Regions from separate parts of the Lysinibacillus sp. NPDC096382 genome, predicted to be linked through region 1. Evidence: riboswitches for the same ligand, from Rfam matches in the RefSeq annotation. Region 1 holds a riboswitch; the other holds the start of a gene.
What was found. A riboswitch is a leader RNA that binds a small molecule or an ion and turns the genes downstream of it on or off. The one in region 1 is predicted to bind thiamine pyrophosphate.

Region 1 (7,623 bases):
CTACCAGAAGAGAAGACACGCGACATTTATTTTGAAGCACTAAGTCGTTCATGTGCAGACTGGCTAATTGGCATTAATACATCTAGATTATACACGGTACTCCTCAAAAGAAATGGCGTGAAAGATGTATTTTCAATTGGTCGTGTACAAACACCTACACTTGCACTAATAGTAAAGAGAGAGCATGAAATTGCGAATTTTAAATCAGAACCATTTTGGGAAGTGGAAACAGAGTTTAATTTTGATGGAAAATTGTTAAAAGCGAAATGGCATAAAGATAACAATTCAAGAGTTCAAGAAGAACGACAAGCTAATGCTATTGCTAATTTCTGTATCAATAAAAAAGTAGAAATTAATAGTATTAAAAGAGAAACAAAGGAATATGCTCCTCCATTGTTATTCAACTTATCTGCATTACAAGCTACAGCAAACAAAGCTTATAAATTCTCACCACAAAATACGCTGGATATTTTGCAAAAACTTTATTTAAAGGGCGTTGTTTCCTATCCAAGATCTGATTCACAATTTTTAACGAATGAAGAAGCAAAAACACTACCAAAGATACTAGAGCATTTAAGTAAAATTGATAAATACAAAAGTCTTCTTCCGCCACCGACAAGTTCAATTATGAATAATAAAAGATATGTGAATGAAAAAAAAGTAACCGATCATCATGCAATTATTGTTACCGAGCAAATACCAGACGTAGCAAAGCTAAGTACAGAAGAAGAAAAAATTTATGATTTAATTGCAAGACAAGTCATTGCAGCACATTACAACAATGCCATATTTTCTTACACAACGATTCATTCACTTGTTGATAAACGTGCAGAATTCATCTCTAAGGGTAAAGTGCTAATGGAAGAAGGTTGGCGTAAGGTTATTTATCATTCTAAAGATAACTCACCTACAGACAAAGATGAACTGCTCCCCCTATTACATGAAAATGAGCAAGGTATCGTTGCGAAAGCGAACGTAAAAAAAGGTGAAACCCAGCCACCAAATCGTTTTTCTGAAGGAAATTTGATTACCGTAATGAAAACAGCGGGTAAACATTTAGAAGATGCGGAATTAGAAAAGGTCCTATCGAAAACGGAAGGATTAGGTACTGAAGCTACACGCGCTGGAATTATTGGTACATTAAAAGATCGAAACTATATCGAAGTTAAGAAAAACCAAGTCTTCGCAACGGCTAAAGGAATGTTACTCATTGAGGCACTAGGTGAAAGTATCTTAACGTCCCCTTCCATGACAGCCAAATGGGAGCAACGACTATCTGAAATAGGTGAAGGCAACGCTTCTCCTACAGCATTTATGGAACAAGTAAAAAAGCTTGCTGACAAATTGATTTCAGATGCTAACAAGCGTGAAAAGGAATGGGCATTTAATCAAAATGCAGTCGATAAAATCACTGCAAATAATCCGTATAATAAAAAATATAATAAAAGAAAAACAGTTGTTGGGAAATGTATCCTTTGCGAAGGGTCAATCATAGATCATGGCACTTTTTACGGCTGTTCAAATTATAAAACAGCTAATTGTAAATTCTCGGTTTCAAAGAAACTTTTAAGAAAAACTATTTCACAATCGAATATAAAAAAACTCTTGGCAGCTGGTGAAACAGACTTGATAAAAGGATTTCAAAAAGGCGAGAAATCTTTTAATGCCCACCTTATTTGGGATGAAAAAGAACGTAAGATTACTTTTAAATTTCCACAATAACTAACAATTCTACTTTCAACATATCGTTGAATGACCCGACCTTTCTTATAAAATCACTGATTCTCAAAAGCTTTATATATCAGTATCTTGCTGTTTGCTAACTATCTTTAAAAATCATTAAAGGTAAAAGAAAATCTTTAATAATCTTTCTTCGGTCGGTTTTAGTCGGTTAAGTCGGTCTCCTTTTAAACAATATGACCACCCATCACGGAGTGGTCTTTTTCTATTAAACAACCTTATCAATCGCTCTAAGTAGCTCTAAAAATAATGGTGACATCTGAATTAATACATACCCTAATCCAGCGAGAGTCTCTCGGTATTAGCTATCTTTTCAAATAGATCAAGATTATGTTCGCGATAAATGATAAATGCTAATCCATTTCCTCTAAATACAATATTCTTCTCAAGTATAAAGAAGAATACATCAAGATGATCCGAATCAGTTAATTTAATGAGAGCAATTAACATAGAATACTCATCAACGTTGATTAAATTAAGTTCTTCACGATTTTCCGGTATTATTTCATTCCATTCTCTTTCGTAAAATTTATTATACATTGTATCTTTATACAAAGTTTCTGGTACATCATAAGAAGGATAAAATTCAGTTGATCCTAACCATATCATTTCAAAAATTTCTCGAATTTTTCTAATCCTTTAAAAAAAAATAATAATTTCGAGTTTCTTGTTGGAAATCTATACTTTCTAATTTATCAAAGAAAACTTCAACATGACTAAACTTCCCATTAAATGGAACCCCTAGTAATCTATTCACTTTAGTTCTTAATGATTGACATCTTTATGAATAGTGCTAATATTGAAAATAAATCGAATAAAATAAATAACTTATCCGCTAGGGGTGCCTTTGTAAAGGCTGAGATTGAAGTGTGACTTCGGGACTCTATGAACCTGACTTGGTTAACCAGCGTAGGGAAGTGGTATACGGAAATTTGACCTTTTCATCTCCAGCCACTTTCTTTACCAAAAAGAAAGTGGCTTTTTTGCATCCTACATTTGGAAGGCGGATAAGTCTTAAAGAGGTGACCCCAATTAACCTATTATCAAAAGCGATTCATCTCATTTCTAATGGAAAAATGCCAATGGAACAACTAAGTGAAATCTTAGCAGACATCCATCCATATGCCGACGCTATCCATTTGCGTGAAAAACAAATGACGGCAAAAGAATTATATGAAGCAGTCAACCTGCTTTCCCGAGTTGGCGTTCCGTTATCCAAAATAATCATCAATGACCGGGTGGATGTTGCCGTTATTACAGGTGCCAAAGGAGTCCAACTAGCCTATCATAGTTTGGATGCATCTATGATTAAAACCAACTTTCCACAATTGACGGTTGGTTGCTCCATTCACTCGGTCGAAGAAGGAAAAAAGGTTCAACGCTTGGGAGCCGACTATGTGATATATGGTCATATTTTTTCTACCCAATCAAAACCAGGATTGGAACCAAGGGGTTTAGAGGAATTAAAAAAGCTTACTGGTTCACTAGATATTCCTGTTATTGCAATCGGCGGTATTGCTCCTGAAAATACTAAACAGGTGATAAACAGCGGGGCCGACGGTATTGCTATGCTGTCGGGCGTTTTAAACGCCGATGATCCATTAGCTGCAATAAAAGGCTACCAAAAAGAAGTTAAAATGGAGATGTGTTGAGTGAAAAATACATTTGATGTTGCCATTATCGGGGGAGGAATTAATGGCTCTTCCATTGCCTATCAACTTTCTAAACTAGGAAAAAAAGTCGTCATTCTTGAAAAAGGAACTTTGGCCTGCGAAGCCTCCAGTGCAGCAGCAGGTATGCTGGCAGCACAAGCGGAAATTGAACACGACGGTCCATTTTTCCAATTGGCATTAAAAAGCCAGGCGATGTTCCCCTCCATCACCAACGAATTACTAGAATATACGGGGATCGATATCGAATTTGTGAATAAAGGCATGTTAAAAATTGCAGAAACGGAAGAATTAGCTTCAGAGTTAAAAAGTCAGGTATTGTTCCAGCAGAACTGGGATTCCGGCATCCAATGGCTCGATGCAACACAAGTAAGAGAAATGGAGCCTGCATTAGCACCAACTGTTGTCGGTGCTATGTTCCTTCCAAATGACGGCCATGTTCAGCCTGCAAAATTATCACTTGCCTTCGCAAAAGCAGCAGAGCATTTTGGTACAGCAATCCGCGAAAATACAGAGGTCCTTTCTTTTATCTATGAAAACGGTGTTGTCAAAGGAGTATACACATCAGCGGGAGCCGTCTATTGTGAACAGGTCGTTGTCGCTACCGGCGCCTGGGCTGCCGATTTAATGAAAAATACGGGGATCAACATGACCGTTTATCCTGTGAAAGGAGAATGTTTTTCTGTAAAGCCGAATAAGCCAATCGTTCACAGGTCGATTTTTTCAGATAAACGCTGTTATTTTGTTCCTAAGCGGAATGGCGAAATTTACATTGGGGCCACAGTCGTGGAAAATACGTTTGATAAACAAGTAACGGCTGGAGGAATTTCTACCTTGATTGAACAAGCCGTTAAGCTGATTCCCCAGCTGAAAGATGCCCCGTGGGAACGGGTGTGGGCAGGATTAAGGCCGCAGACAGATGATGGGATTCCCTATATTGGCGAGCATCCTAATATTAAGGGGCTATTTGTAGCTACCGGACACTATCGAAACGGAATTCTATTAAGCCCACTTACTGGCAAACTCACAGCCCAGTTGCTTACAGGTCAAGTGGAAGATGAGCAGTTTCTTTCTGCGTTTCGCATTGATCGATCTCAAATATTGCTTAGTTAGGAGGACAGATCTTGGAAGTAATACTAAATGGAGAAAATTTGAAGTTGTCAGAGGAAATTGTGTACGTTTCGGATCTGCTCGAATATTACAAACTGCTAGATAAAGTAGTTGTAATTGAGGTAAATGGAGAGATTCTAAACAAAGTTGATCATCTGGAAACCCGGCTCTCTGACCGGGATCGCATTGAAATTGTACATTTTGTTGGAGGCGGATAATTATGTTAAAAATAGGTCCTTATTCATTTCAATCCCGTTTGCTGCTTGGAACAGGAAAATACCCTAATTTTGATATCCAAAAGCAGGCTATTGCTGAATCGAAGGCAGAAGTCCTGACATTTGCCGTTCGGAGAATGAATATCTTTGAAGCGAACCAGCCAAATTTTTTAGAAAAGCTTGATACTAAAAAATATACTTTATTGCCAAATACAGCAGGAGCCAAAAACGCAGTCGAGGCCGTCCGCATTGCAAAGCTTGCGAAAGCATCCGGCCTTTGCGATATGATTAAAGTAGAGGTTATTGGATGTGACAAAACATTGCTTCCTGACCCTATTGAAACGTTAAAAGCAACAGAAGAATTAATAAAGGAAGGGTTTATTGTTCTTCCGTACACATCAGATGATGTTGTTTTAGCCAGAAAGCTACAGGAATTAGGCTGCCATGCCGTAATGCCAGGAGCCTCACCGATTGGTTCCGGACGGGGAATCATTAACCCGCTTAACTTGAGTTTTATCATTGAACAAGCAACGGTGCCCGTTATTGTCGATGCTGGTATCGGCTCTCCTGCTGATGCAGCAATGGCAATGGAACTGGGTGCTGATGGAATTTTATTAAACACAGCTGTATCTGCCGCAAAAGACCCTATCAAGATGGCAAAAGCTATGAAACTTGCTATTGAGGCCGGACGCCTTGGCTTTGAAGCTGGTAGAATTCCGAAGAAACGCTATGCCACAGCGAGCAGTCCTTTGGAAGGGATGAGTATTGGATGAATGATCGCTATTCACGACAGCAATTATTTGCACCGATTGGGGAATCCGGACAGCAAAAAATTTCAGCTAAACATGCATTGATTGTTGGAGCTGGAGCGCTGGGAACAACAAATGCCGAAGCACTAGTCCGCGCGGGAATAGGTAAACTGACGATTGTGGACCGAGATTATGTGGAATGGTCAAACCTGCAGCGTCAACAGCTATACGCTGAAGATGATGCAAAAAACAGGATGCCTAAAGCGATTGCAGCAAAAAAACGCCTGGAGGCCATCAATTCAACTGTAACGGTCGAAGCAATAGTAGCGGATGCGTCAGTGTTTGAGCTAGAAGAATGGGCAAAACAGGCCGATCTCATGATTGATGCGACCGATAACTTTGAAACAAGAATGATGATGAATGATGTCTCGCAAAAATACTCAGTACCCTGGATCTATGGCGCATGTGTGGGGAGCTATGGTATTACATATACGATCATTCCTGAAAAAAACCCTTGTCTTTCATGTTTATTGGAAACAGTTCCTATCGGAGGTTTAACGTGCGATACCGCGGGAATCATCGGTCCTACCGTGCAAATGGTTACTGCCCATCAGATAAGTGAAGCTTTAAAAATATTAGTGGATGATACAGCAGCATTGCGGAATAAATTACTATCTTTTGATCTTTGGAAAAACCAATATAGTGCAATAAAAGTGGATAAGATGAAAAAAGATGATTGCCCATCATGCGGGAACAATCGGACATATCCCTACCTATCCTTTGAAAATCAAACAAAAACAGCTATACTATGCGGAAGAGATTCTGTTCAAATCCGGCCTTCCGCGCAAGAAGAACAGGATTTAGCCAAACTGGAAAAAGTTTTTTTGCAGCAAGGCGGAAATGTTCAGCGCAACCCTTATCTGTTATCTTATACTGTCGATGATCACCGTTTGGTTATTTTTAAAGACGGGCGAGTTTTAATCCACGGAACAAAAGATATTGCAGAAGCGAAAACACTGTATCATCGCTATTTAGGATAAAAATTTGAATGAGGCTGGACAAAAAGTTTTTAGCTGTTGAAAAACCCGAACTACATGACGAAATGCATTTAATGTTTCCTAATAGTTCGGGTTTTCTTTTTATATACTGCTTTTGAAATTTACCTTCATAAGCACCGCGTAGCAACTCCATTTTCCCCCTATCTTGTACCGCTTTGGTAGGATATATAATAAACCCTTTCGTATCTCCAACTGTACCCTATCGAGTAGATCTCTCGATAGGGTACAGTTTAAGATTGATGCGGTTTTAATAAATGCTGATTAATATGTCATGCCCCCGGGCAAGGCTTTGTTCATAAAAATGGATTAATTGATCGAGTTCCGCTATAAGTTCTGCGAAAAGCTCCACGGCTTCATCGTCCGCCCAAATATCCGGATAAATCTGTTTGGCTCTAAAAATTGCTGGCTTGAATTGTTGCTGCAAGACAGTCCTATCCATAGAATGAAGAGCTTCTAAAATCCGGGGAAGCTCTTCAGAACCAATGACGCTGACAAATTCTTCAGTATCCAGCACGTGAACGCCGACAATGGCCTCGCTTAATGGGTGGTTCTCGATTGGCTGTGAGGCAGAGATCCCTGTTAGCAAACAATGCAATCCGTCCCATAATTTATCCATTTCATTTACGGGACAGCTATGATTTTCCATAAGCTCCTCAAGTCGCTTGACGATATGGAAATTATTTAAGTCGGCAATTTCATCCGCTAAAGCATTGTTTAATGATAAGTAACTGGCCATAATTCCCATCGTGTATCTTCCCCTTTATTTTCTATCAATTATATCTCATCATTCAAAACGGGGCGTTTGGTCCGCCCCATTCTGATGAAAGGGAATTAGCACTAATTATTTCAAATCGTTATTTTATCATTTAGAAGAACGCTTGGCTGATCACAAGCTAATTTATAGACAAATTTTTTCCGTGCAATATGGTAACTTTTATCTTCTCCATAAAAGTTAATCTTCATTTGTTCTAATTCTTCATGGCGATATTCTGCTAATGGCTTTTCTTTTTCATCTCTTTCTCGTTCTGCTTGTTTATTTGCAATAATTTCATCATAAAGAGACGAAGATGCCCAATATTCA
Region 2 (7,623 bases), on a different contig from region 1:
TAGCCATCTTCATCTTTATATGCACGATCTCCTGTAATATACCATTCGCCCCTAAATTGTAAATTTGTACGTTCGGGATCGTTTAAATACTTCTTAAATAACGCGGGTGATTCACAGTGCACAGCAATATCTCCTACTTCTCCAATTACAGTAGGATTTCCAAAATCATTAATAATTTCAACCATATTACCTGGAGTAGGTCTACCCATTGAGCCCATTCTAGCCTCCATCCCTACCATTGTTCCAACAAGTAATGTATTCTCTGTTTGTCCATAACCATCTCGTACTTGTACATTAAAGACCTCGGAAAATACTTTTATCACTTCACTATTTAAAGGTTCACCGGCTGACACAGCCTGACGTATCGTACTTAAATTAAAGTCTTGCAAATTTTCAAGACCTGCCATAAATCTGTATTCGGTCGGTGTGCAACACAGAATATTAATATTGAATTTCTCAAGCAATGAAAGGTATGTTGCCGCATCGAAGTGACCTTTGTAAACAAATGCTGTCGCACCACTTCCTAATGTAGCAAGGAACGGACTCCATATCCATTTTTGCCAACCTGGTGCTGCGGTAGCCCAAACAATGTCACCTTCTTGTACACCTAACCAATTTGGAGCAGTAGTTCGCAAATGCGCATAACCCCAGCTATGTGTATGAACCGCTGCCTTTGGATTGCCTGTTGTACCACTCGTATATGCTAAAAATGCAATGTCTGTACTCTTAGTCGGTGTAGAACTTATGTAAGTCGTCGGTTGATGTTGCATTTTTTCAAGCAATGGCTGCCAAGGTTCATGTGCATGACCAATGACAAACTGTTGTATTTCTTGTAAACTTCCCACATTATCGAATTGTTCAATATAAGGTTCAAATGCAACAACGCCTTTTGCATTGGCATGATTGATTCGATATTCAATATCCTTAGTTCTTAGCATTTCTGAGCTGGGTATAATGGTTAAGCCTGCCTTTAAGGCAGCAATATAAACGATATACGCTTCAACTGATCTTGGCACCATGACCAAAATAACATCACCTTTTTTTAAACCTTGAGATGTAAATACATGTGCTGCCTGGTTTGCCTTTTCAAGTAAAGCTCGATATGTTAAATATTGAATTTCCTCATCTTCGTTATAAACTAATAATGCATTTTTAGTAGAATCCTGTGCATATTTTTCAATTTCATCTGAAATGTTATACCACTCTGGTGCGATTAAATCTTCTCTTTTCATGGCAAATGCCCCCTTTTGTACGCTCATTATAAAACTCAATTTTTATCATTTTCAATGGAATTCACTCCAATTCATTAAAGTCGTGACAACTATCATGCTCTGCTATATGGCATCAGTCACGTATTGGTACTATCCATTTCGACTTAGCATTAGTGCCGTTTTCGCAATGAAGAAAAAAACTATTGAACACGAATGAATAATATGGTACATTTTGGTCAACTAAAAGCATGATTGCAGGGGGACTCATTTAGAGTTGAGAAGGTAAAACCTGACCCTTTGAACCTGTTAGTTAATACTGACGTAGGGAGCAATTCACATCTATTTACTGATGAAAGGCTCTTTTACGTGTTTTTTTCTACACGAAAAAGAGCCTTTTTTGCACGCTTACGTCCATCCAACAAGGAGGACTAAAAATGTTATTTCATACTATCCGTAAACAAAATCCACTAATTCATTGCATTACTAATTATGTTGTAGCTAATTTCCAAGCAAATGGCTTATTAGCTATAGGCGCTTCACCAGTTATGGCAGATGACAGTCATGAAGTTGAAGAAATGGTCGCAATTGCCTCAGGCTTATTAATAAATATCGGTACCCTTAATGAGCGAATGAAAGAATCAATGTTACTTGCAGGAAAAACAGCAAATGCTCTTGGCATTCCCGTTGTTTTAGATCCTGTTGCTGCAGGTGCAACAACTTACCGGAAACAAACGGTACAACAATTACTCAAGGAAATAAATTTTGCTGCTATTCGTTGTAATGTCGGAGAGCTTGCAGCAATAGCCGATGTAGAATGGCAACAAAAAGGCGTAGATAGTGGTAGTGGTTCAATTTCTTTAGAAGTTGAGGCACAAAAAGTAGCTCAACTTTACAATTGTATTGTTATTGTGACCGGTGAAAAGGATTTTATTACTGATGGCGAACATCAGCAATGGGTTACAGGTGGAAATTCACAAATGACAGAAGTCACTGGAACAGGTTGCTTATTGAGTGCCATTTGTTGTGCTTCCTACCTCGTAGGAAATAAGCCATTTGACCAATTAATAGAAACATTATCGCTTTATAAAAAAGTGGCAGAGCAAGCTGCTTCTTCTACCCCATATATTGGCGATTTTCAAATTGCAGTATTGAACGAACTACACCGCCTCTCCAAGGGTGGTGAACAATGATGCATATTGTAACGACAATTGCTGGCTCTGATAGTGGTGGCGGTGCAGGGATACAGGCTGATTTAAAAACATTCCAGGAATTAAAGGTGTTTGGAACGTCTGTTATTACAGCTTTAACCGCCCAGAATACACTCGGGGTATCGGATGTCTTACCAATTGAAGTTAGTTTTGTCGAAAAACAACTCCAAGCGCTTGTCGAGGATTTTTCAATAAGTGCTATTAAAACCGGAATGCTGTTTTCCTCGGAAATTATTCAATCAATTGCACGGATTTTAACTGAAATAAATAGTCCGCTTATAGTAGATCCTGTCATGATTGCAAAAGGTGGCGAAAGCTTATTACAGCAAGAAGCAATTGAGGCATTACGCAGTTGTTTGCTACCTATAGCAACAGTGGTAACACCGAACATTCCAGAGGCAGAAACCCTTTCTGGAAGGAAAATCAATTCTTTAACAGATATTAAAGAAGCAGCTAAGGTCTTATTACAAATGGGCATTCAATGCGTCATTATTAAAGGCGGTCATTTAGAGGATAAATGTTATGCTACTGATTATGTATTTTTCCAAGATGGTCGGTCATTTTCCATGCAGTCCACTCGTATTGCAACCAAAAATACGCATGGTACAGGCTGTACGTTTTCCGCTGCATTAACTGCTTTTCTTGGTCGTGGACTAACTTTAGAAGATGCGATTGAGGAAGCTAAAAAATTTATTCAATTAGCAATAACTCATGATTTATCTATTGGTAATGGACATGGTCCTACCAATCATTTTGCTTATCAAAACTTGAAGAATTCCTGCGAGGTGATCATTCATGAAACATGACGATCTACAGCTATATTTTATAATGGGTACAAGTAATGTTTTCAAACACGAGCCATTAAACGTTTTAGAGAAAGCTCTGCAATCTGGAATTACGATGTTTCAATATCGTGAAAAAGGACCAAATACACTAACTGGGCAAGCCTATGAAGATTTTGCTCGTAAATGTCAAAAGCTCTGTCAACAATATCATGTTCCGTTTATCGTCAACGATGATGTCGAGCTGGCTATAAATCTTAGAGCAGACGGTGTTCATATTGGGCAAGAGGATTTTCCTGTGTCGATGGTGCGTAATAAAATTGGCAACATGATTTTAGGTGTTTCTGTTCATTCACAAGCTGAATTACAAACTGCTCTACAATATGGTGCTGATTATGTAGGAATTGGTCCGATTTTTTCAACCACTTCTAAAAGTGACGCCAATCCACCTAGTGGAACTAATTTTTTACAACAAGCTCGGATGCAATATCCGGATCTCCCTATCGTTGCAATTGGAGGCATAAACTGTTCAAATGCTCCTATGGTATTTAAAGCAGGTGCTGATGGGATAGCAGTTATTTCTGCAATTTGCCAAAGTGAGGATATTGCAAATACAGTCTCTACATTTAAATCATTTGTAGGATAAAGGTGAAACTTTTATTAGTTTTCACCAATCGGTTTTTTACGGGCAGTTAGCCTCACCTATTTCTTTGCTCTCATTGAATTGAAATAGGAACAACTCGCTTCTCTTTTGATACAGTCCGTTAATACAGGATAAAAATAAAAAATTTAAACAAACTAAAACCAGTGCCTTTTACGGTCACTGGTTTTAATTTTAATAATTGCTGATTATGCAATTATAGGTTGTTGTTTGGCATACCTTTTAATTGTGATTCTGCCATTTGTACAAGACGTTTAGTGATTTCACCGCCAACGGAACCGTTAGCACGAGCTGAAGCGTCAGCTCCTAATTGAACACCAAATTCTTGTGCAATTTCGTATTTCATTTGATCTAGAGCGTACTCTACACCAGGTACAGCAAGTTTGTTTGAACTGCGATTTGTTGAAGTCATGTCTCTCACCTCCTTGTGAATATAGAATGTGCGATATTAGATTTTTAATACGAAAATTTTATAGGTAAATTGTGCCTACGAAGGAAATGAACAAAAAAGCCGACTCAAGACTTCTGAGTCGGCTCGTTAGCTTATGAAATCGCAAGTTTCTTCTATAGAAGATCTGCAAATTTATCGGCTTCTTGCTCTTTTTTCGGGAATATATAGACTTCACGGTTTTTCACTGCTCGTTCGATTAGCTCATCAAAATCCGAGAAGCTTTCGTAATGCTCAACCTTTTCAAGCTTTGGCTTTGTTTTTGGACTTGCTGGAGTAAAAATTGTACAGCAGTCTTCAAATGGCTGGATAGACGTTTCGTATGTGCCTATTTTCTCTGCAATATCGATAATTTCTAATTTATCTGATGAGATTAATGGACGTAAAATCGGTGTGTTCGTTACGGCATTAATAGCTGTTAGACTTTCAAGAGTTTGACTTGCTACCTGTCCAAGACTTTCACCTGTAACAATTGCTAATGCACCAATTTCTTCTCGTACTTTGTCAGCAACTTTTAGCATCATACGACGAGTTGTTGTCATCGATACATTAGAAGGTACTTTTTCTTTAATAAGAACTTGGATTTCAGTGAAAGGAATAACATGTAAACGTATATTAGCGCCAAATTTCGTTAATTCATTAGCCAGCACCTTTACTTTTTCTAATGAATTTTGGCTTGTATAAGGTGGACTAAAGAAGTGTATCGCTTCTAAGCGCACTCCACGTTTCATCATTAAATAACCTGCAACAGGACTATCTATTCCACCAGAAAGCATTAATAAAGATTTACCATTCGAACCTACAGGCATTCCACCTGCACCCGGAATAACTTGTGCCATCATATATGTTGCATCATGACGTACCTCTACACGAAGCTCGATATCAGGCTGTTTCACCTTTACTGATAAATTTTGATATTGTGGTAATACATAACCACCAATTTCACGTTGAATAGCATGTGATTCTAACGGAAATGTTTTATCTGTACGCTTTACTTCTACTTTAAAAGTAAGCTGCTCATTTTTAAATGTATCCATAATTGTTATGGCAAGTTTTTTCATGGCCTCCATGTCTTTTTCACATGCTGCCACTGGACTAAAAGATTGGATACCAAAAATTTTAGGTAATCCTTTTAATAGAACGTCCATTTGTGTTTCATTTTGAATGGCGATAAACATACGGTCGCGCTCTGTGCGAATGTGTAAATGTCCTAAATCCGCAAACGCATGACGAATGTTCTCGCGTAAACGACGAATAAAATCCATCTTGTTGCGACCTTTTGTAGAAAGCTCTCCATATCGAATTAAAATTTCTTTCCAAATCATTTTTAATATTCTCCTTTAAGTTCCATCAATACTTCATCTAATACTTGTTTAAACTTTACTATATCTTCATTTGTTACATGCGCTCCAAAACTTATACGAATAACACCCTTTTTAAAGTGCTCATCAATATTTAAAGCTTCAACAACATGGCTTGTTTTTGTCTGTTTCGATGAGCAAGCACTCGATGTTGACACAATTACATTGCGTTTTTGCAATGCATTGATAATGACTTCACCTTTTAAGTCTCGAATACTAAAAGATAAAATATGTGCCGCACCTTGTGGGGTTGATAAAATATGCACTACATCTCCATAACCACGTAATTGCGTACATATTTCATCATTCCATTGTCGATATTTTTTTGCACGATTATTCATCGTCTCGACTGCCATTCGGGCTGCTTTGGATAAAGCTACTGCTTGCGGTACAGCTACTGTTCCACTACGTAAACCAAACTCCTGCCCTCCGCCAAGTGCATATGGTTGCCATTTCATTTTTTTACGGAACGCTAGTACACCTGAACCTTTAAAGCCATGAATTTTATGGCCAGAAATTGAAATACAGTCTGGTCCATCTTCATCGTTAAATAATATTGGTAACTTTCCAAAGCTTTGTACAGCATCCACGTGAAAAGCTGCGCGACTTGATTCATGAATAATTTTTGCAGCTTCAAAAATTGGTTGGATAGCACCCATTTCATTATTTACATGCATCATACTTACTAAAATGGTATCCTTGCGCACTTTTGTACGAAGCTCCTCTAAAGAAATAACGCCATTTTTATCGGCTTGTAAGTATTCCACATCAAAACCTTCTTGCTCAAGTTGCTTAACAGATTCAAGAACAGATGGATGTTCAACTTCGGTTGTTAAAATATGATTTCCTTTATGTGTATTGCTACTTGCTAAACCAAATATAGCCGTGTTATTGGATTCAGTACCACCTGATGTAAATAGCACATTTTTTGCTTCTGTCTGCAAAATATCTGCTACTTGCTCACGTGCACGCATTAACAATTCGTTTGATTCAACACCCATTGCATGAATGGAAGCAGGATTGGCATAATACTGCTCATTCACTGCCATAAATGCTTGCATAACCTCTTTTAAAGGTTTTGTTGTTGCACTGTTGTCTAAATAGATTGTATTAACTTTCATTAATATTCACACACTTTCAAAACGTTGATTTAACGGTATTTATCATAACGCAATCTTCAGCGATTGACTACTAACTTTAACAATTATCCTAATTTAATCACTCATTCGTTTGCTTTTAATGTGCAAAACCACCCATTATAGAGTGGCATATTAAAATTTACTATGAGCGTTTCCTGAATATAAAAATTTGGGTTTTGCATTGTTAGGCTTATTACTATAACGTGAGGTTGATTTCCGTTCCGGCTGGGGGCGTCCGATGAGCCGCTGATCCCCAAGGAGTCGCCCAACCTCCACTCCAATCAACTTATATACATGACATATGCTTTAAATAAATGCCATCCTCAACTTTCAGCGACCATATTTAAACTATATTTCAACACCGTATTGAAGGCGAATTTCACCACTATAAATCCTAGTCAACACGCTTATTTTCAATCTTTCTTCATTGTTATAAATTCAGTTGAAGCTGTAAATTCCATGACTTTTGTAAAGCCAAATTTTTCATACAGGTGAATTGCCCTTGTATTAAATGTAGCTACTGTTAAACGAAGGGGACTATGATTTTCTTGTTGTAGCTGATTTAAAATAAATGAAAAAAATTCTGAACCATAACCTTTTCCTGTTAGCTCAGGCTTCATCCCTATCCCCACATCAATGTACTCGTCTAAATACGCACTATAATCACGTCCTATAGGTACTTGTGCTGATGTTCCTGTACAGAAAAAACCAACTAGCTCTTCTTTATCATTGACAATTGAATAATACGGACTTTCAAGAATTTCTTTTAGAGCTTCATCGCATAGATCATTGTTATAAAAATCATATGGTTCC

Region 2: linked by a shared signal. The riboswitch ahead of thiM (hydroxyethylthiazole kinase) and the one ahead of tenI (thiazole tautomerase TenI) in region 1 are both predicted to bind thiamine pyrophosphate.

Annotation. Positions count from the first base shown of each region.
Region 1 covers NZ_JBIWFC010000007.1:203,047-210,669, forward strand. Annotated here, with positions in the region: gene ACIQZA_RS12725 (DNA topoisomerase III) at 1-1,722, shown strand, start outside; gene ACIQZA_RS12730 (hypothetical protein) at 2,017-2,349, opposite strand; TPP riboswitch at 2,568-2,673, shown strand; gene tenI (thiazole tautomerase TenI) at 2,673-3,392, shown strand; gene thiO (glycine oxidase ThiO) at 3,393-4,523, shown strand; gene thiS (sulfur carrier protein ThiS) at 4,535-4,738, shown strand; gene ACIQZA_RS12750 (thiazole synthase) at 4,741-5,508, shown strand; gene ACIQZA_RS12755 (thiazole biosynthesis adenylyltransferase ThiF) at 5,505-6,524, shown strand; gene ACIQZA_RS12760 (YfbM family protein) at 6,790-7,287, opposite strand; gene ACIQZA_RS12765 (hydrogenase maturation protein) at 7,389-7,623, opposite strand, start outside.
Region 2 covers NZ_JBIWFC010000004.1:182,789-190,411, forward strand. Annotated here, with positions in the region: gene mbcS (acyl-CoA synthetase MbcS) at 1-1,232, opposite strand, end outside; TPP riboswitch at 1,458-1,556, shown strand; gene thiM (hydroxyethylthiazole kinase) at 1,646-2,401, shown strand; gene thiD (bifunctional hydroxymethylpyrimidine kinase/phosphomethylpyrimidine kinase) at 2,401-3,225, shown strand; gene thiE (thiamine phosphate synthase) at 3,215-3,847, shown strand; gene ACIQZA_RS08800 (alpha/beta-type small acid-soluble spore protein) at 4,059-4,274, opposite strand; gene thiI (tRNA uracil 4-sulfurtransferase ThiI) at 4,427-5,635, opposite strand; gene ACIQZA_RS08810 (cysteine desulfurase family protein) at 5,638-6,792, opposite strand; gene ACIQZA_RS08815 (GNAT family N-acetyltransferase) at 7,224-7,623, opposite strand, start outside.